Haloferula helveola: one gene and its partner. The protein of the gene in region 2 binds, or shares a complex with, the protein of the main gene of each other region. Links are inferred from orthologs where the notes say so. Each region holds a gene or a part of one and is shown on either strand. Other genes may lie near its edges.

What was found.
Region 1: the proteins of tig (region 2) and rpsG are in contact, whole or in part, in a crystal structure (PDB 3GTY), measured with the Thermotoga maritima proteins. The link is inferred for Haloferula helveola from one-to-one orthologs. Residues at the interface, in WP_004081061.1 of Thermotoga maritima: Glu122, Val124, Val129, Leu130, Tyr133, Glu188, Gly259, Ile262, Tyr263, Glu266, Ser270, Glu273, Gln274, Glu277, Arg308, Gln311, Ile312, Ser315, Tyr316, Glu325, Arg329, Arg336, Leu363, Phe366, Trp367, Arg373, Leu377, Arg381, Leu384, Glu387; in WP_004081843.1 of Thermotoga maritima: Lys34, Lys52, Lys55, Glu59, Arg62, Gln63, Glu66, Asn67, Lys69, Val71, Arg95, Ala109, Lys110, Lys111, Gly112, Arg113, Pro114, Glu117, Glu121, Ile124, Ala125, Tyr127, Asn128, Asn129, Thr130, Gly131, Lys135, Asp139, Arg142, Met143.

The regions. Positions count from the first base shown.
Region 1 is NZ_AP024702.1:737,891-749,329, forward strand. The notes cover bases 2,866-5,782. They hold rpsG (30S ribosomal protein S7), read right to left. Parts: upstream 4,603-5,782; coding sequence 4,129-4,602; downstream 2,866-4,128. Other genes in these bases: fusA (elongation factor G), read right to left, coding at 2,866-4,091; rpsL (30S ribosomal protein S12), read right to left, coding at 4,631-5,011; HAHE_RS02560 (sialate O-acetylesterase), read right to left, coding at 5,385-5,782. Outside these bases: rplW (50S ribosomal protein L23), read right to left, coding at 1-242; rplD (50S ribosomal protein L4), read right to left, coding at 265-873; rplC (50S ribosomal protein L3), read right to left, coding at 907-1,548; rpsJ (30S ribosomal protein S10), read right to left, coding at 1,599-1,907; more of fusA, read right to left, coding at 1,950-2,865; more of HAHE_RS02560, read right to left, coding at 5,783-7,634; HAHE_RS02565 (DUF1501 domain-containing protein), read right to left, coding at 7,761-9,227; HAHE_RS02570 (DUF1553 domain-containing protein), read right to left, coding at 9,224-11,439.
Region 2 is NZ_AP024702.1:4,429,457-4,440,783, reverse strand. What follows is about bases 1-2,805. They hold tig (trigger factor), read left to right. Parts: upstream 1-638; coding sequence 639-1,973; downstream 1,974-2,805. Other genes in these bases: clpX (ATP-dependent Clp protease ATP-binding subunit ClpX), read left to right, coding at 2,750-2,805; HAHE_RS16705 (ATP-dependent Clp protease proteolytic subunit), read left to right, coding at 1,976-2,671; bamA (outer membrane protein assembly factor BamA), read right to left, coding at 1-397. Outside these bases: more of clpX, read left to right, coding at 2,806-4,027; HAHE_RS16695 (hypothetical protein), read right to left, coding at 4,047-6,035; HAHE_RS16685 (TIGR00266 family protein), read left to right, coding at 6,585-7,394; HAHE_RS16680 (TMEM43 family protein), read right to left, coding at 7,395-8,555; ATP-dependent zinc metalloprotease FtsH, read right to left, coding at 8,721-11,075; HAHE_RS16670 (ATP-binding cassette domain-containing protein), read left to right, coding at 11,238-11,327. UniProt on the Bacillus subtilis protein: Involved in protein export. Acts as a chaperone by maintaining the newly synthesized protein in an open conformation. Functions as a peptidyl-prolyl cis-trans isomerase.

The DNA of each region.
Region 1 (11,439 bases), 3.7 Mb from region 2 along the record:
GCCTTCTTCCAGTGGGCGGTGCGTCCGGCATCGGCCCGACGCTCACGCTTGGACTTGCCGGCTTGGTTCAGGGTGCGGACAGCTACGACTTTCTTGCCGAGGAGCGATTCCACGGCGCGCTTGATCTCGAGCTTGTTCGCACGGCGATCAACTTCGAGGACAACCTCGTTGTTGAGCTCGTTGAGCATCGTGGCCTTTTCCGAGACGCGGACGTTCTTGATGACTTGATAAAGGTCTTTCATGGTTCGTTGCTTCGGAAAGCGGTTAGGCGGTGCGTGCCGCGAGGGTTTCCAGAGCGTCCTCGACGAGGAGCACCGTGTTAGCGTGGAGCAGCTCCTCGACGTTGACGCTGTCGGCGGTCACCAACTGCGCCCATTGGACGTTGCGGGCAGCAAGGTAGGTGTTGTCATCGAAGCTCTTGGCGACGATGAGGACCTTCTTCGGATCCGCCTCGGCGCTGACCGCTGCGACGAACGCCTTGGTCTTCGGCTCGGAGACAGCGAAGGACGGGAGCACCTTGAGGTTGCCTTCGGCGATCACATCGGCCAGCACGCGGCGCAAGGCGAGGCGGCGGGTCGACTTGGTGACCTTCTTCGAGTAGTCGCGGGGACGGGGTCCGAAGACCGTGCCACCACCGACAAAGATCGGGGCGCGCTTGTCGCCGTGACGGGCGTTGCCCGTGCCCTTCTGGCGGTAAATCTTCTTGTTGTTGCCGCGCACCTCGCCACGGGTCTTGGTGTTGGCGGAACCGGTGCGGCGGTTGGCGCGGTAGGCGACGACGAGATCGTGCACGGCCTGGGAGCCCTTGCCCTCCTCCGCCAGCGTGATGTTGGCGGCCTTGGCGTCGTCAGCAGTGAATACTTTCGCGGACATGGTCGGAAATGGTGTTTGGGTTCAGGTTCCCGCTCAGGCGGTGGCGGGCTTCTTGACGGCGGGGCGGACGGTCACGTAGGCGCCCTTGTGGCCAGGCACGGAGCCCGAGATGAGGATCACGTTGTCCTCAGGACGCACGGCGACGACCTTCAGGCTCTGCACTGTGCGGCGGTCGGTGCCCATGTGACCGGGCATCTGCTGGTTCTTCCAAATGCGGCCCGGAGTCGAGCCGGCGCCGACGGCACCGGTCCGGCGGTGCATCATCGAACCGTGGGTCTGCTTGAGACCTCCGAATCCGTAGCGGCGCACCGCACCTTGGAATCCGCGACCTTTGGTGGTGCCGATCACGTCGACCCACTGGCCGGCCGAGAACAGTTCCGCACCCGGGTGCTCTTCGGGAATCTCCTCACCGTCGGCGAGGCGGAATTCCTGAACGAGATACTTGGGGTCGGAACCGTGCTTCTTGAAGTGACCGACAAGAGGCTTGTTGGACCGTTGTTCCTTCTGGTCGTCGAAACCGACCTGCACGGCGGTGTAACCGTCGGATTCGACGGTCTTGGTCTGCAGGATCGTATTTCCGCCGACCTCGACAACGGTCACGGGAATCATGGACTGGCTCTCCTCGTCGAAGAGACGAGTCATGCCCAGTTTTTTTCCGAGAAGTCCGAGAGACATGGCTAAAAGAGAATTGGAGATTTAGGAAATTGGGGATTCGGGATCCCGGCTCAGATGCGGATGGCGATGTCGACACCGGCGGGCAGGTTGAGCTTCTTCAGCTCGTCCACCGTGCGGGCGGTCGGATCAACGATATCGAGGACGCGCTTGTGGGTGCGGATCTCGAACTGTTCGGCCGACTTCTTGTTGACGTGAACCGAGCGGTTGACGCTGAACTTCTCGATACGGGTCGGCAGCGGAATCGGGCCGGCCACCTTGGCACCGGTGCGTTTGGCGGTCTCGACGATCTCCAGGGCGGAGCGGTCGATCGCACGGTGGTCGAATGCCCGGAGGCGGATGCGGATCTTCTGGTTTTCCATGGCGTCGGAAGGTGTGGCTGGGTTGACTTGAGGGGCTGTGAATCAGCGTTCGTTGATGATTTCTTCGACGATGTTCGGCGGCACTTGCTCGAAGTGCGACGGGGTCATCGAGTAGGAGGCACGGCCCGAGGAAAGCGTCCGAACGGCGGTCGAGTAGCCGAACATTTCCTTGAGCGGAACCGATGCGTGAATGACGGCGACGTTGCCTTTCGACTCCATCTCGCCGATCTGGCCGCGGCGGCGGCTGAGGTCGCCCATCACGTCGCCCTGGTAGTCGTCCGGGGTCGAGACCTCGACACCCATGATCGGCTCGAGGAGGATGGGTGAGGCCTTTTTGAAACCGTCGCGCATCGCGAAGATGGCGGCCATCGTGAAAGCGTTCTCGTTGGAGTCGACCTCGTGGAACGAGCCACCGAGGAGGTCGACGTGGACATCGACCACCGGGTAGCCGGCGACGATGCCGTTGGTCATCGCGTCGCCGATTCCCTTGAAGCAGGCGTTGTGGAAATCCTTCGGAATCTCGCCGCCGACGATCTTGTTCTCGATCGTGAGGCCCTTGCCCTTCTCGTTCGGGCGCATGTGGAGGCGGACATGGCCATACTGGCCGCGGCCACCTGACTGCTTGACGAGCTTGCCTTCGCCATCGGCCTCACCGGTGATGGTCTCGCGGTAGGCGATCTGCGGGGCGCCGGTGTTGGCCTCGACCTTGAACTCGCGACGGAGGCGGTCGACGATGATCTCGAGGTGGAGCTCGCCCATCCCGGAAATGATGGTCTGGCCGGTCTCCTCGTCGGTCTTGACGGTGAAAGTGGGATCCTCTTCGGAGAGGCGGACCAGCGCGTTGGCGAGCTTCTCCTGATCGGCCTTGGTCTTCGGCTCGACGGCCATCGAAATGACCGGTTCCGGGAAGGTCGGGGGCTCGAGGACGACGTCGTATCCGGTGGCGGCGAGCGTATCGCCGGTCTGGACGTTCTTGACGCCGACCATGGCCGCGATGTCGCCGGCATAGCAGGCGTCGATATCGGTGTGCTGGTCGGACTGGATGCGGATCAGACGACCGACGCGCTCCGACTTGCGGGTCCGCGGGTTATATACGGTATCACCCTTGCGGACGACGCCGGAGTAGACGCGGAAGAAAACGAGTTTGCCGACGAACTTGTCTGCCCAGAGCTTGAATGCCAGCGAGCAGAACTTGCCGTTGTCGTCGGTCGGAACGGTGATGTGTTCTTCCTCGTCGTCGGGGTTCATGCCGACCGCGGAGGGAATCTCGAGCGGGCTCGGAAGATAGTCGATGACCGCATCGAGAAGATACTGAACGCCCTTGTTCTTGAAGGCGGAACCCCCTGCAACCGGCACCAGCTTGTTGGCGATGGTTGCACGGCGGATGGCGAGCTTGAGATCCTCGCGGCTGATCGGCTCCTCCATCAGGAACTTCTCGGCGAGGGCATCGTCGACACCGGCCACGGTCTCGACGAGTTCGGAGTAGGCGAGCTCCGCGGTCGCCTTCAGGTCACCATCGAGATCCTTGATCTCGTAGGTCGAACCGAAGGTGGCGTCGTCAACGTAGAGGATGGCCTTCTGGTTGACCACGTCGATCTGGCCGCGGAGATCCTCTTCCGAACCGATCGGGATGAGGATGCGCACGGCGTTGGCGCCGAGCTTGTCCTTCACCTCTTCGACGACCGACTCGAAGTCGGCGCCGACGCGATCCATCTTGTTGACGAAGACGAGGCGCGGAACCTTGTATTTCGTCGCCTGGCGCCAGACGGTCTCGGTCTGCGGCTGGACTCCGGCCACCCCGCAGAAGACGACGATGGCGCCGTCAAGAACCCGGAGCGAACGCTCGACCTCGGCCGTGAAGTCGACGTGTCCGGGAGTGTCGATGATGTTGATCCGCTGTTTCTCCTCCTCGAAGGACTTCACGATCCCCTCTTCCCCGCGCTGCCACCATTCGGCGGTAACGGCGGCGGAGGTGATCGTGATGCCGCGTTCGCGCTCCTGTTCCATCCAGTCGGTCGTGGCGGCACCGTCGTGCACCTCGCCGATCTTGTGGATCATCCCCGTGTAGAAGAGAATGCGCTCGGTAAGCGTCGTTTTTCCGGCGTCGATGTGCGCCGCAATCCCGATGTTCCGAGTCCGCTCGAGCGGAAACGGTCGATCTGGATGGTTGGCGGTCGCGGTCATCGTAGGAAAAACGTGGAAACGTCAGCAGGGTCGGAAATTACCAGCGGAAGTGGGCGAAGGCGCGGTTGGCCTGGGCCATCTTGTGGACATCGTCGCGCTTGCGGACGGAGCTGCCCTGGTTGTTGGCGGCGTCCTTGATCTCGTTGGCGAGGGCGACGTGCATCGGGGTACCCTTGCGGCCGCGGGCGTAACCGACGATCCAGCGCAGAGCGAGGGACTCGGAACGGTCGGCGGCAACTTCAAGCGGCACCTGGTAGGTCGCGCCACCGACACGGCGGCTCTTGACCTCGACGCGCGGCTTGGCGTTCTCGATCGCGCGGGTGACGACTTCGAGGGGGTCGACGGTGTCGACACCTTCGTTGGCCTTGTCGATGGCGGCATAGACAATGCGCTCCGCAAGGGAACGCTTGCCGTCACGCATCACCTTCGAAATGAGGTGACCGACGAGGGCGCTGTCGTAGCGGGAATCGCGACGATCGGGCTTGTGGAAGACTCGCTTGCGGCGGGACATGGTAAAAGGTCAGTTGGGATTCGGGAGATTACTTGTCGCCCTTCGGACGCTTGGCGCCGTACTTCGAACGGCCCTGGCGACGCTTGTCGACGCCGAGAGTATCGAGCGCTCCACGGACGATGTGGTAGCGGACACCCGGAAGGTCCTTCACCCGGCCGCCACGGACCAGGACGATGGAGTGTTCCTGGAGATTGTGGCCCTCACCCCCGATGTAGGCGATGACTTCGTAACCGTTGGTCAGGCGGACCTTGGCGACTTTGCGGAGAGCCGAGTTCGGCTTCTTCGGCGTGCGGGTCATCACCTGGAGGCAAACGCCACGACGCTGCGGGCAGTTGGCCATGGCCGGCGACTTCGATTTCTCGACCGGCACGTGACGTCCCTTGCGGACAAGCTGGTTGATGGTCGGCATATGATTCCTGCGGGGTTTGGGTAGTTGCGTTTGGGGCGCACCGACCACCGGCGAGAAATTCCCTCGCAGGAGCCAATTTTCCGGTGCTGCACCCGATAGTTTAGGAGATTGTCGTAGCGGTCCGCTTCGCCTTCGCGATGGCAGGCCGCGCTGTGGGGGCGGCGAATCTAGCCATCGAACCTTAGCTGACAAGCCCTATTTTGAGAAAATTCGGAGCATTTCGGATCCCCGAATTTCCGGGCTTTCCCGGGGTTTTTAGGGCCTTCCCCCGAGGTGCGCCCGAGAAACCCGCGAACGTTTCCCGCACCCCGGCAAAAAACCACCAGAATTCCGCTCTCCGCGAGCGATTCGGGCTCTTCGGATTTCCGATCGCTCACCGGCCGGTTCGGAACGGGGCGGCGGGGAGCCCCTCCGAATTGCAGAGATTCGCCTGCTGCGGGTGATCCGCCCATGCGTAGCGGACGTGCACGGGATCCGAGATGTCCGGATGGGACACCAGCACCGACTCACCCTCGATCACGGCGGTGGCCCAGACGAATTCGCCGTCATCGCCGGCCACCTCGAAACCGCGAAGCGGGCCACTCTTCGCCATCAGCCCCCCGGCGACACGATCAAATCTCACCCGCACCACGTCGTCGGCAACCACCGCGTCCTTCATGACCGGGCCTCCGGCGACCATTGACACACCATAGGTCTCCGAAATGGCAAGCCGGGCGAGGCGGTGCCCGACATCCTGCTTGTTCCGCGGGTGGATGTCGGCGCTCTCACCGAGGTCGATCGCGACCGCCATGCCGGTATTCGGCAGTTCAAGCGCTTCAGCCTGTGCCTCCCGCAGCTGCGCCAGACTGCTCTCGGCGGGCGATGTCTTCGGTTCGCGATAGCCCGCGAGCTGCACGAAGTAGAACGGGAAGTCGCCAATTGACCAGCGTGATCGCCAGTCATGGATCAGGGTTTTCTGCAACTGACCATAGATCTCACGGGTGCCGACGTTCGACTCGCCCTGATACCAGATCGCCCCGCGGAGCCCGTAGGAAACGATCGGAGCGATCATCCCGTTGAACAGGACCGCGGGGTTGTGCTGGTCCTGCACCGGGTCCGGGTGCTTGGGCGCTTTCGGTGCTTTACGGCCCGCCGCCTTCGCATCATCGGCCGCCTTCCTCCACCGCTCCAGATCGGCCCCATAGCGGCGCATCGCCTCCGGATCGTCGCGAAACTGCAGGCACTTCGCCCGGTAGGCCTTGAGCAGCGGCTCGAACTGTGGATGGGCCCTGAGACTCTCATCGCTGATCCAAGCCTCCGCCGTGCTTCCCCCGAACGCGCAGGCAATCAGCCCCACGGGCACGTCGAGTGCGTCCTGCAGATCGCGACCGAAGAAATAAGCGACCGCCGAGAAGTCACCGACCGCCTGCGGCGAGCAGACCTTCCATTCACCCGCGACATCAGCCTGCGGCGATTCGTGCAGCGCCCACTCGGCGGTGAACATCCGGATCCCCGGAGAATCCGCCGCAGCGACCTCCTTTTCCCAATTCGCGGTTCCGGACCAGGGTCGCTTCTCGGTGGGTGCCACCGTGAAGTCCATGTTCGACTGCCCTGAGCACAGCCAGACCTCGCCCACCATCACGTCTTCAAAACTCCGTGTGGCGGACGAGGAGACCACCATCCGGTAGGGACCTCCGGCTTCTAGCGGAGGGAGTCGGAGCCGCCACCGGCCTTTCGGACCGGCTCTCACCACCCGGGACTCACCGGCGAGCGTGACCTCCACTTCCGCGCCCGGCTCCGCCGTCCCCCAAACGGGGATATCAAGATCGCGCTGGAGGACCATGTGGTCGGAGAAAACGGACGGCATCCAGAGATCCACCGGCTTCAGGTGACTCGCCAGCGGGCACCCGTCCAGACCCCGGATCGCCGCAGCCAGTTTTGCCGCGTTGAACGCGGCACCTTCCGGGCCGGTGTGGGTGTGGTCGGTCCCGCAGAAGAGATCCGAAGTGGCATCCGGCCCGAGGTCCTCGTAGGAGTCCGCCAGCAGGGAATTGAAGTCGATGAAGGCCACATCCTCCTGCGAGGCTGCCTGTCGGGCCCATAGACCGTAGTCCGATCCGTTGCGCGTGATCCGGCCGTCTTTCCAGATATTCCGCGGAATGAGCGAGAGAATGACCGGCGTGGCGCCACGCTCCCTCGCCTCGCGGGCGTAGCGGCGGAGATACCAGCCGTACGAACGGACGACCTCCTCTTTCCCGGTCGCTTTGACGGTCCCGGTCTCCATTTCCTCGCCGTTGCCCTTGATCGACGCGCGCGGTCGGTCGCCGGCAAACATCTCGCCGCCGTCATTGTGACCGAACTGCATCAGCACGTAGTCCCCTTCCCGAAGATTCGCCATCACAGCGTCCCAGCGACCTTCGGTCCGGAAGGTGCGGCTCGAACGACCGCCGATCGCCCGGTTCACCACCTCGATCCCGGACTTGTCAAAATGCTCGCCCAGACAGTCCCCCCACCCCATCTGACCGGGCGTCGAGTTGCGCACGGTGGAGTCACCGATAATCCACAAGGTCGGGTTCTCGCCTTCCGCCGACGCAATCCCTGCCCATGCGAAGACCGCAAGAACGGATAGTAGCCGCTTCATCATGACGGGAGGATAGGTTCCGGGGCGCGCGTCAGCCCATTACCCAAGTGGGGGATAAACCGACGATTCCGGCAGGGTAGCCAAGGTCCCCGCGCCGAAACCAGCGGATTCCGCGTCCTCCGGATCCGCTCAGGCCAAGAGCGGCTTCACGACATGCCCGTGGACGTCCGTCAGCCGGAACCGGCGGCCCTGATACTTGAAGTTCAGATGCCGGTGATCGATGCCCATCAGGTGGAGGATCGTTGCCTGCAGGTCGTGGATGTGGACGGCGTCGGGGTGGACATGGTGCTTGGTCGGATGGATCACGTTCCCCGCAGCATCCACGATGTTGTAGCCGTAGTCGTCGGTCTTGCCATGGGTGACACCCGGCTTCGCTCCTCCGCCCGCCATCCACATCGTGTAACAGCGCGGATGGTGGTCGCGACCGTACGTCGTCTTGGTCAGGGCCCCTTGCGAATAGGAAGTCCGTCCGAACTCGCCGCCCCAGATCACAAGGGTCTCATCGAGCATGCCGCGCTGCTTCAGATCTTTGATCAGGGCCGCGGAGGCCTGATCGGTCTCCGCACACTGCCCACGGATCCCTCCAGGCAGGTTGCCATGCTGGTCCCAGCCTTGGTGATAGAGTTGGATGAACCTGACACCCCGCTCGGCAAGCCGTCGCGCCTGCAGGCAGTTGGCGGCGAAGGTCCCGGGCTTGCGACTGTCCTTGCCGTAGAGTTCGAAAGTCGAGTCCGGCTCATCGGACAGATCGGTCACCTCGGGCACGCTGGTCTGCATGCGGAAGGCCATCTCGTACTGGGCGATCCGCGACTCGATCTCCGGATCCAGTTCCTTGTCGAACTGGTGCCGGTTGAGCGTCGCGAGCTTGTCGAGCATGCCGCGCCGGCCGGCCGCCGAGACCCCTTCGGGATTGGTCAGATACAGCACCGGTTCTTTTCCCGAACGGAAACGCACGCCTTGAAAGCGGGAATCGAGGAACCCGGAACCCCAGAGCCGAGAATACAGCGGCTGCCCCCCCTGCCCCGCCGATACGAGCACGATGAACGACGGCAGGTTGTTGTTCAGCGAGCCGAGACCGTAGGACAGCCACGCACCCATTGATGGTCGTCCGGACAACTGCGACCCGGTCTGCAGGAAGGTGATCGCCGGGTCATGATTGATCGCCTCGGTGTACATCGACTTGATGAAGCAGATCTCGTCCGCGACCGACGCCGTGTGGGGAAGGAGTTCGCTGAGCTCCGCACCGCTCTGGCCATGACGCGCGAACTTGAACTGCGACCCGGCCAGCGGGATCGATGACTGGTTGGCGGACATTCCCGTCAGCCGCTGACCGGCACGCACGTGCTCCGGGAGCTGTTGCCCGTTCATTTCGCGCAGCAGCGGCTTGTCATCGAACAGGTCGAGATGCGACGGCCCTCCCGATTGGCACAGGAAAATGACCCGCTTCGCCTTCGCCGGGAAATCCGGCGCGAGCAGGTCGCCCCTGCCGGGAAGCATCGAGGCCAGCGCCGCTCCGCCGATTCCCGCCGCACTCTTCTTGAAGAAGTGGCGGCGGGTCATGCCGAGAAAGTCGTCGATATCCGGGGAAGCATTCATCGTTTCCAAATGGTGGCATCGAGATTGAGAACGGCCTGGGCGACGACCGTGGCGGCTGCGAGTGTGGCCGGATCGGCGTCGGACGCGGCTGGCGATTCGCCGCTCTTCAGGAGCTTCTTCGCACCCTCGGGGTCGGCTTTGAAGATCTCCAACTGCTCGTCGTAGAGTTCCTGGAGCAGGGCCTTCTCTTGGTCGTCCGGGGGTCGACCCGCCCAGCGCAGCATCAAGGTATCGATCTCGACGGTTCCGTCAGCCAATGCCTCCTCCGCCAGCTTGCGGCTCGCCTCGACGAACTGGACGTCGTTGAGCAGTACCAAGGCCTGAAGCGGAGTGTTGGTCTGGGCCCGGTCGACGGTGCACACCTCGCGGCTCGTCGCATCGAAGGCCATCATGTTCGGCAGCGGCGCGGTACGCTTCCAGACCGAGTAGAGACTCCGCCGATGCAGGGCCTTGCCGGTGCTCTGGCGGAACGGAGGGCTCATGCCGTTGGACTCGCGCCAAAGGTCGCCTCCAGGCTGGTAGGGAGAGACGGGCGGCCCACCGCGGGTGTCTTCCAGGAGACCCGACCCTGCCAGCGCCATGTCCCGGATCATCTCCGCCGAAAGCCGCCGCGAAGGCCCTCTCGCGAGATAGACATTTTCGGGGTCCTTCTCGAGTCCATCCGCGCTGGCTCGACTCGATTGCCCGTAGGTCGAGGAGAGCACGATCTGCTGACACAGGCGCTTCACGTCCCAGCCGTTGCTGACGAAGTCGCGCGCCAGCCAGTCGAGCAACTCGGGATGCGACGGCAGGTCGCTCTGGACGCCGAAGTTCTCAATACTTTTGACGATTCCGCGCCCGAAGAACTCCTTCCACATCCGGTTCACGAAGACCCGTGCGGTGAGCGGATGGTTCGGGTCGGTCGTCCACCTCGCGAGCCCGAGCCGGTCGCGCGGAAGTTCGTCGTCCATCGGCGGCAGGAAATCCGGAACGATCCGCGGCACCGGGTCTCCCGTCGGCGCGTCGTATTCCCCGCGATCCAGAATGAAGGTCGGCTTCGGCGGACGGATCTCTTCCATCACCGCCACCTCCACGACCCCCTCCTCGGCATCCACCACGGCCTTCCGTGCCTCGCGCAAGGCGCCAAGGTGGGACCGGAATTCGGCATCCACCGCCGTGAGGTAGTAGTCCCGCAGCTCATCCGCTCTCCCCGCGGCGAGCGCTGAGGCGAGACTGCTGCCGTTGTGGAGATCCGCCACCTCAACCGGACTCAATGCGCGCGAAAACACTTGGAAGTCGTCCACCCTGCCACCGGCAAAACCCAGATCCCGGAAGCGGGAGCCGATCGTGTAGTCGCCGCGACCGTAGGTCCCGATCCCGACCTTCTTCTTCATCGGACCGTCCGCCAGCAACTCCGTCTCGACCTCGCTGCCGTCGATGTAGATCCGGATCCCGTCCGCGCTACTGGATCCATCGTAGGTCCAAGTCACTTGGGTCCATTGCTTCGCCGGGATCGCGGTTTTCGTCCGGATACCAACCGCGTTACCCGGCCACACCCGGAACCAGCGTGCCGACAGGTGGCCGTTCTCCAGCATCAGGTCGTAGCCGTTGTAACCGACATCCGTACCGTAAGTTCTCTGCAAAACCACAACCGGCGACTCATTGCGCTCGCCGTCGTAGATCCACATCGAATGGGTCACTGCATCCCAGCGGTCGACCTTGTGAAACCCGGGAATCACGATGCCGACGTCGCCATTGAGCGCGACCGCCCCGCCCTTCGCTCCCTCGGCACCGGGGAGACCGTTGCGCTTGGCGTGCTGTTTGGCTCCGGGCGCGACATTCGGCAGCTCGTTGTCGTTTCCGACATCGAAGGGAAAGTGACCGACGAGATCAGGCAGGACCGGTTCCTTCGCGGGCAACACCAGCCAGTCCGCGAACGCCTGCTCGCGGGACTTGGCAATGGACTCGGTGGCCTGCTCCAGTTCCGCGAGCCTGGTCCGGGCCGCAGTCAGCGCCGTCTCCTGCGCCTCCGTGGGAAGCAGCAGCGACGGCGACGGCGTTACCGCGGCGTGCGAGTAGAGCCCGTTCTCGGCGATGGAATTGAAGAAGCCGAGCATGCCATAGTAGTCCCGCATCGTGATCGGGTCATATTTGTGATCGTGGCAACGTGAGCACTCCATCGTGAGCCCGTAGATCGCGGTGCCCGCCGTGTGCAGGCGGTCGGCCGCATACT
Region 2 (11,327 bases):
CTGCCTTGAGTTCCGAGGCCTTCGCCAGCTTGGTGTCGGAGAATACGGAGTTGCCGACGAAACCGACGCCGACAATCTCGCTGCGGGGAACCACTTCGTAAACGACCCGCACGCCATTGCCGACCGGCTCGGCCAGCACGCGGACGTCATCGACAAAACCGGACTCGTAGAGCGACTTGATGTCGCTGTCCACGGTATCGGTCATGTAGGTCGATCCGGCCCGCAACTGGATGTAGTTGCGGAGGCGCGCCTCATCCACCGCCGCGCGGTCTCCCTGATAGCGGAAATCGACAGCCGTCACGTTCTTGCCCTCAAAGTCCTGGGCCGAGGCCGGAGCCGTCGCGATGCCGAGGACAAATGCTGTTGCCAGAACCACTTTGCACGCCCTCTCGAGCATGCCCTTAATACCAGAGGACGATGAAAAATCCATGTGTCGCAGCGATGGCGTGGATCAAACCCGCCCCGCCCCCGATGCGTCAAGGACCATGTGGACGCCATCGGGCCGTCCCGCAGACCCCGCGGAACCCGCACCTTCGCTTTGACAAGCCGCTCCCGGACTCCTTAGGTTCCCGCCCCCGGCCGCGGGGGACCCCTTCCCCGCAACCCGGAAAACCCGCTCCGACCCGCCTTTCCATCCCATGAACATCACTGTCGAAAAGCAGCCGAACTGCACCGCAACGCTTCGAGTGGAAGTGCCCTCCGACGCGGTCAAATCCGAGCGCGACCGGATCGTCGCCGCCTACGCCTCGCAGGCCCGGATCCAGGGTTTCCGCCCCGGCAAGGCCCCCCGGAAGGTCATTGAGAAGCGTTTCGGTCAGGAGATCTCTGGCGAACTTGAGGAACGCCTCGCCCGCAAGGCCTTCGACGAGGCTCTCGAAAAGGAGCAACTCAAGGTGCTCAACTTCGGCCAGCCGTCGTCATTCAGCGAGACTTCCGACGGCTCGGTGACCTTTGAGTCGCTCCTGACTCTCGCTCCCGACTTTTCCCTGCCCGACTACAAGGGCGTCACGGTCGCGGCTCCCTCGGCCGAGATCACCGATGAGGAGGTCGACCAGAACCTCGAGTCCCTCCGCGAGCGCTTCGCCGACTACTCGGACATCGAAGGCCGCGGCGCCGAAATGGGTGATCTCGCGGTGATCGACTACACCACTACCCTCGACGGCACTCCACTTGAGGAAGCGGTCGGCAAGCCCGTTGGCCATCTGTCGGGCCGCGAAGGCTTCTGGCTGAAGATCGACGAGCAATCTTTCCTTCCGGGCTTTGCGGCCCAACTGGTCGGACTGAATCCCGGAGACGAGAAGTCCGCGACGGTCACCATTCCCGACGATTTCCCCGTTGCCGATCTGCGTGGCAAGGATGTGGTGGTGGAACTCACCCTGAAGGAACTGAAGCAGGTCGAACTGCCGGAAGTCGACGACGCCTTCGTCGAGAAAATCGGCGGCGGCAAGACCGTGGCGGAACTCCGCGAACTTCTCGGCAAACAACTCGAGGCGGAAAAGAAGCGCAAGATCGATGACTCGAAGGTCAATCAGATCGTCGAGTACTTCAACGGCCTCGTGGACTTCGAACTCCCCGAGGAACTGCTCCGTCACGAAACGCAGAGCCAGGCCGACTCGCTCGTCAAACGCGGCGTCCAGTCGGGCATGAGCGAGGATGACATCTCCGCCCAGCAGGAGGAGATCTTCGCGACCGCCGGCATGCAGGCACGCACCAACCTGAAGACCAACTTCATTCTCCAGGAGATCGCCCGGGTCGAGAACATCAGCGTCACCGACCAGGAGCTCGTCGGCCACATCGCCCAGATCGCCCAGTCGCGGCAGGAGAACCCGAAGAAGTTCATCAAGCAGTTGCAGCGCGAGGGACGCATCCCCGGCATCCGCAACTCGATGCTGGTGGGCAAGGCGATTGACTTCGTGCTGGAGCACGCCACCGTCGAGGAAACCTCCGCCGCGCCGGAGGAGACTTCCGAATGACCATGAGTGATTTCCCCGCTTCCCTGCCCCAGGCAGCCGGCCCGAAGAACAACTACTACGTTCCTGTCGTCATCGAGCAGGACGGCCGCGGCGAGCGGTCGTTCGACATCTACTCGCGCCTGCTCAAGGACCGGATCATCTTCATCGGCACGCCGATCGACGACTTCGTCGCCAACTCGGTGATCGCCCAGCTGCTTTTCCTGCAGATGCAGGATCCGAAGAAGGACATCCACATCTACATCAACTCGCCGGGTGGTTCGGTAACGGCCGGACTTGCGATGTATGACACGATGCAGTTCGTCACCTGCGACGTGAATACCTACTGCATCGGGATCGCCGCCTCGATGGGCTCCGTGCTTCTGACCGCCGGAACCAAGGGCAAGCGCTTCTGCCTGCCGAACTCGCACGTGATGATCCACCAGGTCTCCGGTGGTGCCCAAGGTACGGCCTCGGACGTCGAGCGGACCATCGGCTTCATGTTCAACCTCAAGAAGCGCCTCAACGGGATCCTCGCCCACCACTCCGGCCGCACGGTCGAGGAGGTCGAGCGCGACTCCGACCGCGACAACTACATGACCGGTGAGGAGGCCGTGGCCTACGGCTTGGTCGACAAGGTCCTGGAGAGCCGCAAGGAGCTCCCCGACGCCGTCAAGGACGCGGTCGAGGAGTCGGATGACGGAAAAAAGAACGACGACTGACCAAAGTTCCGCTATTCTTTCAGGGTGTCGTGGGCGTCACGCCTCCGGCACCCTTTCTTATTCCCAACCCGATCATCGATGGCACGAGCATCCAACCTCACGATGTGCTCCTTCTGCGGAAAGAGTCACTCGGAAGTCAAAAAACTCATCGCAGGGCCCGGCGTCTACATCTGCAACGAGTGCGTCGAGGTGTGCTCCAACATCCTCGACAAGGAGCTCTCCGGCGGCGAAGGCCCGCCCAAGTCGCATGCTCCTGGACCGGCCAGCCGCCGCCTGCTGCCGCCCGCCGAACTGCGGCGCCGCCTCGACGAATTCGTGGTCGGTCAGGAACAGGCCAAGAAGGTTCTGTCGGTAGCTGTCTACAACCACTACCAGCGGCTCCGGCAAGGTGACGCTCTGGACGAAGGCGAATTCGCCGATGTCGAGATCGAGAAGTCGAACGTCCTCCTCCTCGGACCGACCGGGTCGGGCAAGACCCTTTTGGCCCGCACCCTCGCACGTTTGCTCGACGTGCCCTTCTGCATCGTCGATGCGACGACTCTTACGGAAGCCGGCTACGTTGGCGAGGATGTCGAGAACATCATTCTGCGTCTGCTCCAAGCGGCCGACTTCGATGTCGAGCGAGCCGAACAGGGCATCATCTACGTCGACGAGATCGACAAGATCGGCCGCAAGACGGACAACGTTTCGATCACCCGCGACGTCTCGGGCGAAGGGGTCCAGCAGGCGCTTCTCAAGATTCTTGAGGGCACGATCTGCAACGTGCCGCCCCAGGGTGGCCGCAAGCACCCGCAGCAAGAGTACATTCAGATCAACACCGAGAAGATCCTCTTCGTCTGCGGTGGCGCGTTTGTCGGCTTGCCCGACATCATCCAGCGACGCCTCGGACGCAGCGCTCTCGGTTTCCACGGGATCCAGGGCAAGGAGGACGGCGAGTCCCCCGACGCGCTCGATCAGGTCCAACCGGAGGACCTCCTTCACTTCGGCCTGATCCCGGAGTTCATCGGACGACTTCCCGTGATCTCGTCGCTCCGCCAGCTGACCGAGGAGGAACTCGTAACGATTCTGACCGAGCCGAAGAACGCCTTGGTCAAACAGTACTCGAAGCAACTCGCGCTGCTCGACGTGAAGCTCAAGGTCACGAAGGACGCTCTCCGCGCCCTTGCCGAGGAAGCGGTGCGCCGAGGAACCGGTGCCCGTGCCCTGCGCTCGATCTTCGAACGCCTGATGCTCGACCTGATGTACGAACTGCCGTCCCGCGACGATGTCGAATCTGTGACGATCAACCGTGCGGTGGTGACCGGAGAACGGCCACCTGTGATCCGCAAGCGCCGCACCGACAAGGACGCCGCCTGACGACCCGGGCCCGACAGACTTACTTCGCGGCGGTGAACTCGATCACCCGGACCGCCTTGGCCGGGAGCTTGATGCTCAATGCGTCGCCGTATCGGACCGCTTCGGGCAGGCCGTCCGTATCGCCCGCCAACGGCGATGTCACGCGGTAGCCGAAATCCTTGGTGCCCGCGGGCAACCCGAACCCACGGTCGAGCACCACGCTGTAGGTCTGTGGCTTGTCGGACGGATTATGGACCGATAGGTAGCCGCTTTCGCCGACCCAGCCGGTGTAGCCATACGCCTCGCCCTTTGCCGGATCGCCTCCGTGCATCCGTGAACGTTCGAAATTCGGGAACACCTCTTCCACCCACTTCATCGCCTCGGCGAGCACCTCCCAGTCGCTTTCGCTCAGCTGGAAGGTCTTCAGGTAGAGCTCCACGAATCCCGTACCCCGGGAAAGGTTCATGTAGAGATAGCGACGGAAGACATCGGGCTCCTCGCCGGTGGAGGTCTTCTTCGGCTCGTGGTTGAAGATCGAGTGGAGGGGAAACTGGGTGTTGTCACGTTCGGCTGACGCGAGCTGGTAGTAGCGTGCATCACGATAGACGAGCTCGCCGGTGCGATCGGCTCCCCCGGCCGCGTCTCCGGCATTGATCATCCACACCGCATCGATGTGCTGCAGCCACCACGAGCTGAGGAAGGCCCCGTTGGAGATCACGATGTAAACGTCGGGATTCGCCTCCGCCATCTTGGCAAAGATGGCCATCAACCGTTCCGACCCCAGACTCAGGTAGCGCTCCTTGGCTTCGTCGTGCTTCTTGTCGTTGAGTTCAGGTTCCGACCCCTTGAAGCCTTCGACCTTGAAGGTCCGTTGATTCAGGTGGCCGAACACCCCATCGAGTTTGAAGTAGGAAACCCCGTCCCCGGCCAGAGCCACCATCCGCTCTTCCAGAGCCTTCATATAGTCTTCCCCGGTCATCGACATCCACGGATCCAGCGACTCCCAACCGGCCTCCCTCATCTTGCCGATCGCCCCTTGGGCACCGAAGAGGCAGCCCGGGCTCAGCCAGAGTCCCAACCGGGAATCGGCGGCCCGTGTGGCAGCGAACGAGCGGGCGAAGTCCTTGTCGAATTTCCCATTCACCGGCCACACACCCGACTTCGTCCAATCGGCACCGGTGTCCTGCCAACCATCATCGATCACATAGGCCCTCAGCGGATGAACGCCTCGGTCGATCACCAACTCCTCGTGGACCTTGGCGACACTCGCAGCGAACTTCTTCGCGTCCACGCCGCGGCTGTAGTCGAACCAGGAATTGTACTGCGTTTGTAGTCGAAGCGGACGTGCCCGGGTCGCGTCGATGTAGTCGAAAAACGCATCCTTCAGAAAGTCCGCCCGGTCGGCCACGCCCCAGACGGCAGGATGGGATTTGAGAACCTGGCCTTTAACGAGCGGGCGATCCGTGAGATAGCGGCACTTGATACCCGCCCCTTCAGACGTGTTCCGCGCGGCCGGAAACTCTACACCCCACCAGGTCGCCGAAGGCTCCGCATAGACCGGCTGCCCGAGCGGAGGCCGCCACTTCGACGGGCCGCGTGCCGTAAACTCATCCGCGTGATAAGGTTCGAACGCACCCGGCAACCGGATCTCCTCGACCGCGATTTCCCGAACCACGACATCTTCCTTTGCATGGATGGAGATCTCCTTTCGCATCCACGGCTTCTCTCCCTCCAGCCAGTAGCGAACCTGAAGATCCACCGGCAAGTCCGAACCCGAGAGCTTTGCGAGCACCTCTTTCCGACCTTCCGCCTTCGAGGAAACGAGCGATTCGACCTCGAAATCACCGGCCGTCAATCGGCGCTCCTTCCCGCTTCCGTCCGTGAGCGAGATTGCGAACTCGTCGCCTCCCGACTTCGTGTCCACTCCGAGGATTCGGTTGCCGAGAAGCTTCGTCCCGAGGGTGCCATCCGTAACGACGACTTCCCGTGACAGGAACCGGTTGCCCAGCACCACAGCCTCGTCGCCCAAAGCAACAGGCGCGCACGCGGTCACCAACAAGGCCCACCCCACCATCGTTCCTTTGACGGACTTCGAGCCTACTTTTAGAGCACAGCCGGTGGGACGGGGTGACAGCATCATTCTTGGGTTGGGTAGCGAATCAGACATGGGACGAAGCCCCGTCTAAACTCCCCAAAGGAGGTTCTTCTGTCACGAAACAGGTCGAAAAGCGCCCATATGAGCCAATTTTCAGCACGGAGGCTCCACACAAATCTTCGGGCAAATCACAGCCTCCCCTTCCCTTGCCCACTTCCTCAAGCCATTGGAAAACCTGGAACCGATTGTAAGTTCGCATCTCTCCCGGGCCGTGCTAGGAAGCTCGGCGACATGGACGTTTGGCACTATCTCGACAAAAGCAACCAGACCAAGCAGATCGTGGAAGAGGAGCTTCTTCCCTTGGTCAATTCCGGTGAAATCACTCCGCAGACGAATGTCTGGAAGACCGGTATGGCAAACTGGCAGCCGGCCGGAACGGTGCTGCCGCAGATCTTCGCCGACGTGCCAAGCAATCCTCCACCCATGCCCGCCGGCACCCCGCCGCCAGGCCAGCGAAGCCATGAGGTCGACTACGAATTGTTCGGAGACGACATGCAGATCGTCGAGGTCGAGCTGGATCCCGGCGAGACCGTCATCGCGGAAGCCGGTGCGATGAACTATCTTGAGGAGGACATCACCTTCGAAGCGAAAATGGGCGACGGTTCGGAGCCCAACCAAGGCATGATGGGCAAGCTGCTCTCGGTCGGAAAACGCGCGCTCACGGGCGAGTCGATCTTCATGACCCACTTCACGCACCATGGCTCCTCAGGCAAGCGGCGGGCAGCGTTCGCTGCACCCTATCCCGGGAAGATCATTCCCATGAACCTCGCCACAATGGGCGGTGGCGTCACCTGCCAGAAAGACGCGTTCCTTTGCGCGGCTTACGGCACCAAAGTCAGCATCGCGTTCAACCGCAAGCTCGGCGCCGGCTTCTTCGGGGGCGAGGGCTTCATCCTGCAGCGCCTCACCGGCGACGGCATGTGCTTCATCCACGCCGGCGGCACCATCATCAAACGGGAGCTCAAGGGCGAGACACTGCGGGTCGATACCGGCTGCCTGGTCGCGTTCACCGACGGCGTCCAGTACGACATCCAGCGCGCCGGCAACCTCAAGAGCATGTTCTTCGGGGGCGAAGGCCTGTTCCTCGCGACCTTGCGCGGACACGGCACGGTATGGCTTCAGAGCCTGCCGTTCTCCCGGCTCGCCGACCGCGTGCTGCAGAACGTCGGCAGCGGCGGCAAGGGCGAAGGCTCGGTCCTCGGAGGACTCGGAAATCTTCTCGACGGCGACTGATCAGGCCATCCCCGGAGGCGGAGGTGGCGTTCCCGCCGCCTCTCGCCCCTTGGCCAGCTTCCTCACGATCAGGACGAAGCAGCCGACCCCGACGACCAGCAGCGGGATTCCGATCATCGGACGGAACGCGATCCAGCTGATCGCGATCACCACGAAGCTGATCCCGAGCGAAAGCAACAGCGAGACCGCCGCACCTGCGGCTCCTACCAGCGAGCCGACGAACGGGATCACATCGGCAAGCACGGAGAGCGGCTTCAGCAGCATCGTGAAGCCGATGAACATCGCGAACACGCCCACGCCCCGGAGGATCCAGCGAAGCATCTTCGCCTTCGCCTCTTCCCCTTCGACCACCTGCTCGGCCGTGAGCAACCCGGGATAGAGGAGAAACTTGGTCTTCCCGTTCTTTGCGGTGTATTTGTCAAAGGAGTCACCCTTCTGGACGGCCATCACGCTCACATCATCCGGTCGGGTGATCCGGAAGGTCACGCGTTCATCCCCGACTTTCGGTTGCGACGGGACTCCCGTGTAGAACACGCCGTCCTCGATGCTCCCCGTCGTCGCGAAATCGTCGGGCAACTCGCTGAGGGTGTAGCGTTCGGACCAGTCCATCTGGGAAATGAGGCCGGAAGGCAGCATGAACGCTCCAAGCGTCACGTTCTCGGCCTGCGACGAACCGCTCGGAAACTTCTGCTTCCCGGTGTTGTCGTGACCCTTCTCCTTGAACCCGGAGGAATTGACCGGCCCGTCCACCCACTCTTTGCGGTAGCTGTAGGTCGTCACCGTCTCCTCGCCTCCACCGAGCTTCTTCTTGGTCTCGGTGTCCTTCTCCTCCACCCACTGGTAGATCTCGGACTCCCATGAGAGCCGCACCGCGGTTTCCTCGATCCCGAAGTCCATGTTGCCGACCACATCGTCCGTCATCGCCGGACCGTTGAGATGCACCAGCTTTCCCTCGTTCCCGGGACTCACTTCGGCGTTTGGAACCGTGATGACCTCTCGACCGATCTCATTGTTAGCCTGGATGTCACGGACCGCATTGCGCTCGTTCCACACCATGAGGATCAACGAGACGATGATGAGCACGATCCCGAACAGGATGCCCTTGATCGAATCCCCGATCCGCCCGAACCAGCTGGTGCTTGTGACTTCGGTTACTGCCATAGAAGCAAACCTAGGTTGCGACCGCTTCCGCGACCAAGCCCCAAGTTGGATCACCCCTCAAAGCAGATGCTCGCGGCACTTCTGCCGACCATCCGAGGCCCTGAAAAACCAAACGCGCCGGCAGATGCCGGCGCGCTGGTAGAGACTTGTTGTTTGGATCGAGTGTCAGGCCGGGGCACCGACGACGGTTCCGGGAAGCGGTCCGTCGTCGTCCTCTTCCTCGCTGCCGGATGACGTCGCCTTCTTGTGCTTCGGCTCCTCGTCCGGGAGCGACGGCGGCTTCGGCGAGTTCGGCGGATCCTTCATCTCGCCGTACTTGATCAGGTCTTCGATGTGGTGGGCATCGAGCGTTTCGAATTCGAGCAGCGCCTCGGCGATCAACTCCAGCTTGTCGCGCTTCTCGAGAATGATGCGCTTGGCCTCGGTATATGCCCGGTCGATGACCCGCTTGATCTCGGCATCGATCTTCTGAGCGGTCGCTTCGGAGTAGTTCCGCTGCTGCGAAATGTCGCGGGCGAGGAAGACCTCACCACCCTGACCGGCACCGTACTCGACCATACCGAGATCCTCACTCATGCCCCACTCGCAGACCATTTGGCGGGCGAGATGGGTCGCTTGGCGGATATCGCCGGAAGCACCGCTGGTCACATCACCGAAGATGATCTCTTCCGCGACGCGGCCACCCATGGTGACGATCAGTTGTTCGACGCCCTGGCGTTTGTGGAAGTGGTACTTGTCCTCCTTCGGCAGGTGGAAGGCTGCACCCAGATACGGGCCGCGCGGAATGATGGTCACCTTGTGGAGCGGGTCGACGTGCTCAAGCGTCGCGAGCAGCAGCGCGTGGCCCGCCTCGTGGTAGGCGGTGGTCTTCTTCTCCTCCTCGCTGAGCGCCAGGCTGCGGCGCTCGCGACCCCAGCGGACCTTGTCGCGGGCTTCCTCGAGTTCGGCGAGAGTGACCGCCTTCATGCCCTTACGGGCGGCGAGAAGCGCGGACTCGTTGATCAGGTTGGCCAACTCGGCACCGGAGAATCCCGGGGTGCCACGGGCGATCACGCTGAGCTCGGTTCCCGGAGCCAGTTTGATCTTCTTCGAGTGAACGGTGAGAATCTGCTCGCGGCCCTTCACGTCGGGAAGCGAAACGGTGACCTGCCGGTCGAAACGGCCGGGACGGAGCAGTGCCGGGTCGAGAACATCCGGACGGTTGGTCGCCGCGATGATGATCACACCTTCCTGCGTATCGAAGCCGTCCATCTCGACCAGCAACTGGTTGAGTGTCTGCTCGCGCTCGTCGTGACCGCCGCCAAGACCGTGGCCACGATGGCGACCGACGGCGTCGATCTCATCGATGAAGATCAGGCAGGGCGCGTGCTTCTTGCCCTGCTCGAACATGTCGCGGACGCGGGAGGCGCCGACGCCGACAAACATTTCGACGAAGTCGGAACCAGAGATTGAGAAGAAGGGAACATCCGCTTCGCCGGCAATCGCGCGGGCAAGAAGCGTCTTGCCGGTGCCGGGAGGACCGACCATCAGCACGCCCTTCGGAATCGATCCACCGAGCTTCTGGAACTTCCGCGGATCGCGGAGGAAATCGACGATCTCCCACAGTTCTTCCTTCGCTTCCTGAATCCCCGCAACGTCCTTGAAGGTCACTTTGTTGTGGTCGCGCGTCAGCATGCGGGCCTTCGATTTACCGAAGGACATCGCGCCTCGACCCGCCGCCTTCATCTGCTGGCGGAAGAGGAAGAAGAGAAGCAGCACGATCAGCAGGACCGGCAAGAAGGTCAGCAGGATCTTGCCGAAGATGTCGGCATTCTTGATGTAGAGCGCGTTGCCCTCCTTGAGGATGCGGTTGAGCTCCTCGCCCTGCACCACCATCGAGGTGTCGACGATGAACTGGCTCAGCTCTTTCGGATCAATATCCGCCACGGCCGGCAGCGGAGGAGCCTCGCGGAACTTACCGGCAAGGAGTGCGTCGCTCTCGGTGGTGTAGAGGGTCAGCTCGTCGGTGTCGGTCACCACGAGACCGCGCGCCATCATCCGGCGGAAATCGGTGGGCGTCAGGCTTTTGCCATCGAGATCCTCGGGAAGCGTCTCGACCGTGGAGCGCTGCGGCAGGTGGTCGCCGAGGGTGTCGAAGACGTCCTGCTCCTGCTGCGTCCGGCGGCTGAAGCTCACGAGGAAGTCATTGGTCGGCGCGTCGTCCGCGACCGGGTCGGGATCCGGGCGCAACCAGCCGATGATCTTGGCATCGAAACTTCCCTGATCCGTCTCAACCTTGAGGCGGTACTTCGGATTTGAGGTTTCGGTAATCACCAACCCCTGATCCCATTTTTCACGGAATTCGTTGTAATTGAGCGAGTTGGACTTCGGCGACATGCCGTCCTTGAAAAACGCGATTCCGAGAATCATCAGCGCGGCGCCGAGGAAAATGGCAAGACGCCAGTTGAACCCGGGTGGCTCGTTTTGGCCGCGTTGACCGCGAGGATCCTGCGGAGGACGGGATTGGGGCGATTCGGACATGATGGATGTGACAGGCGCCCCGTTTCGGGTCGCGGCAGAATTCTAGCACGCAACACGCCAAGGGGCAAAGGCGGGGGAGCCTAGCCCCGGCCCGGGGAAAGGAAACCCCATTTTTTCCGGCCGTTCTTGCCCTCGAGAATCGCATCGGGGAGCATCCGCCCGATGGCAGAACCGCCCGCCCGGAACCCCGAAACGTCCCGCCCGAAACGGCGGCAACGCCGGGATTGGCTGCCACCCCGGGCACGGGGCGCG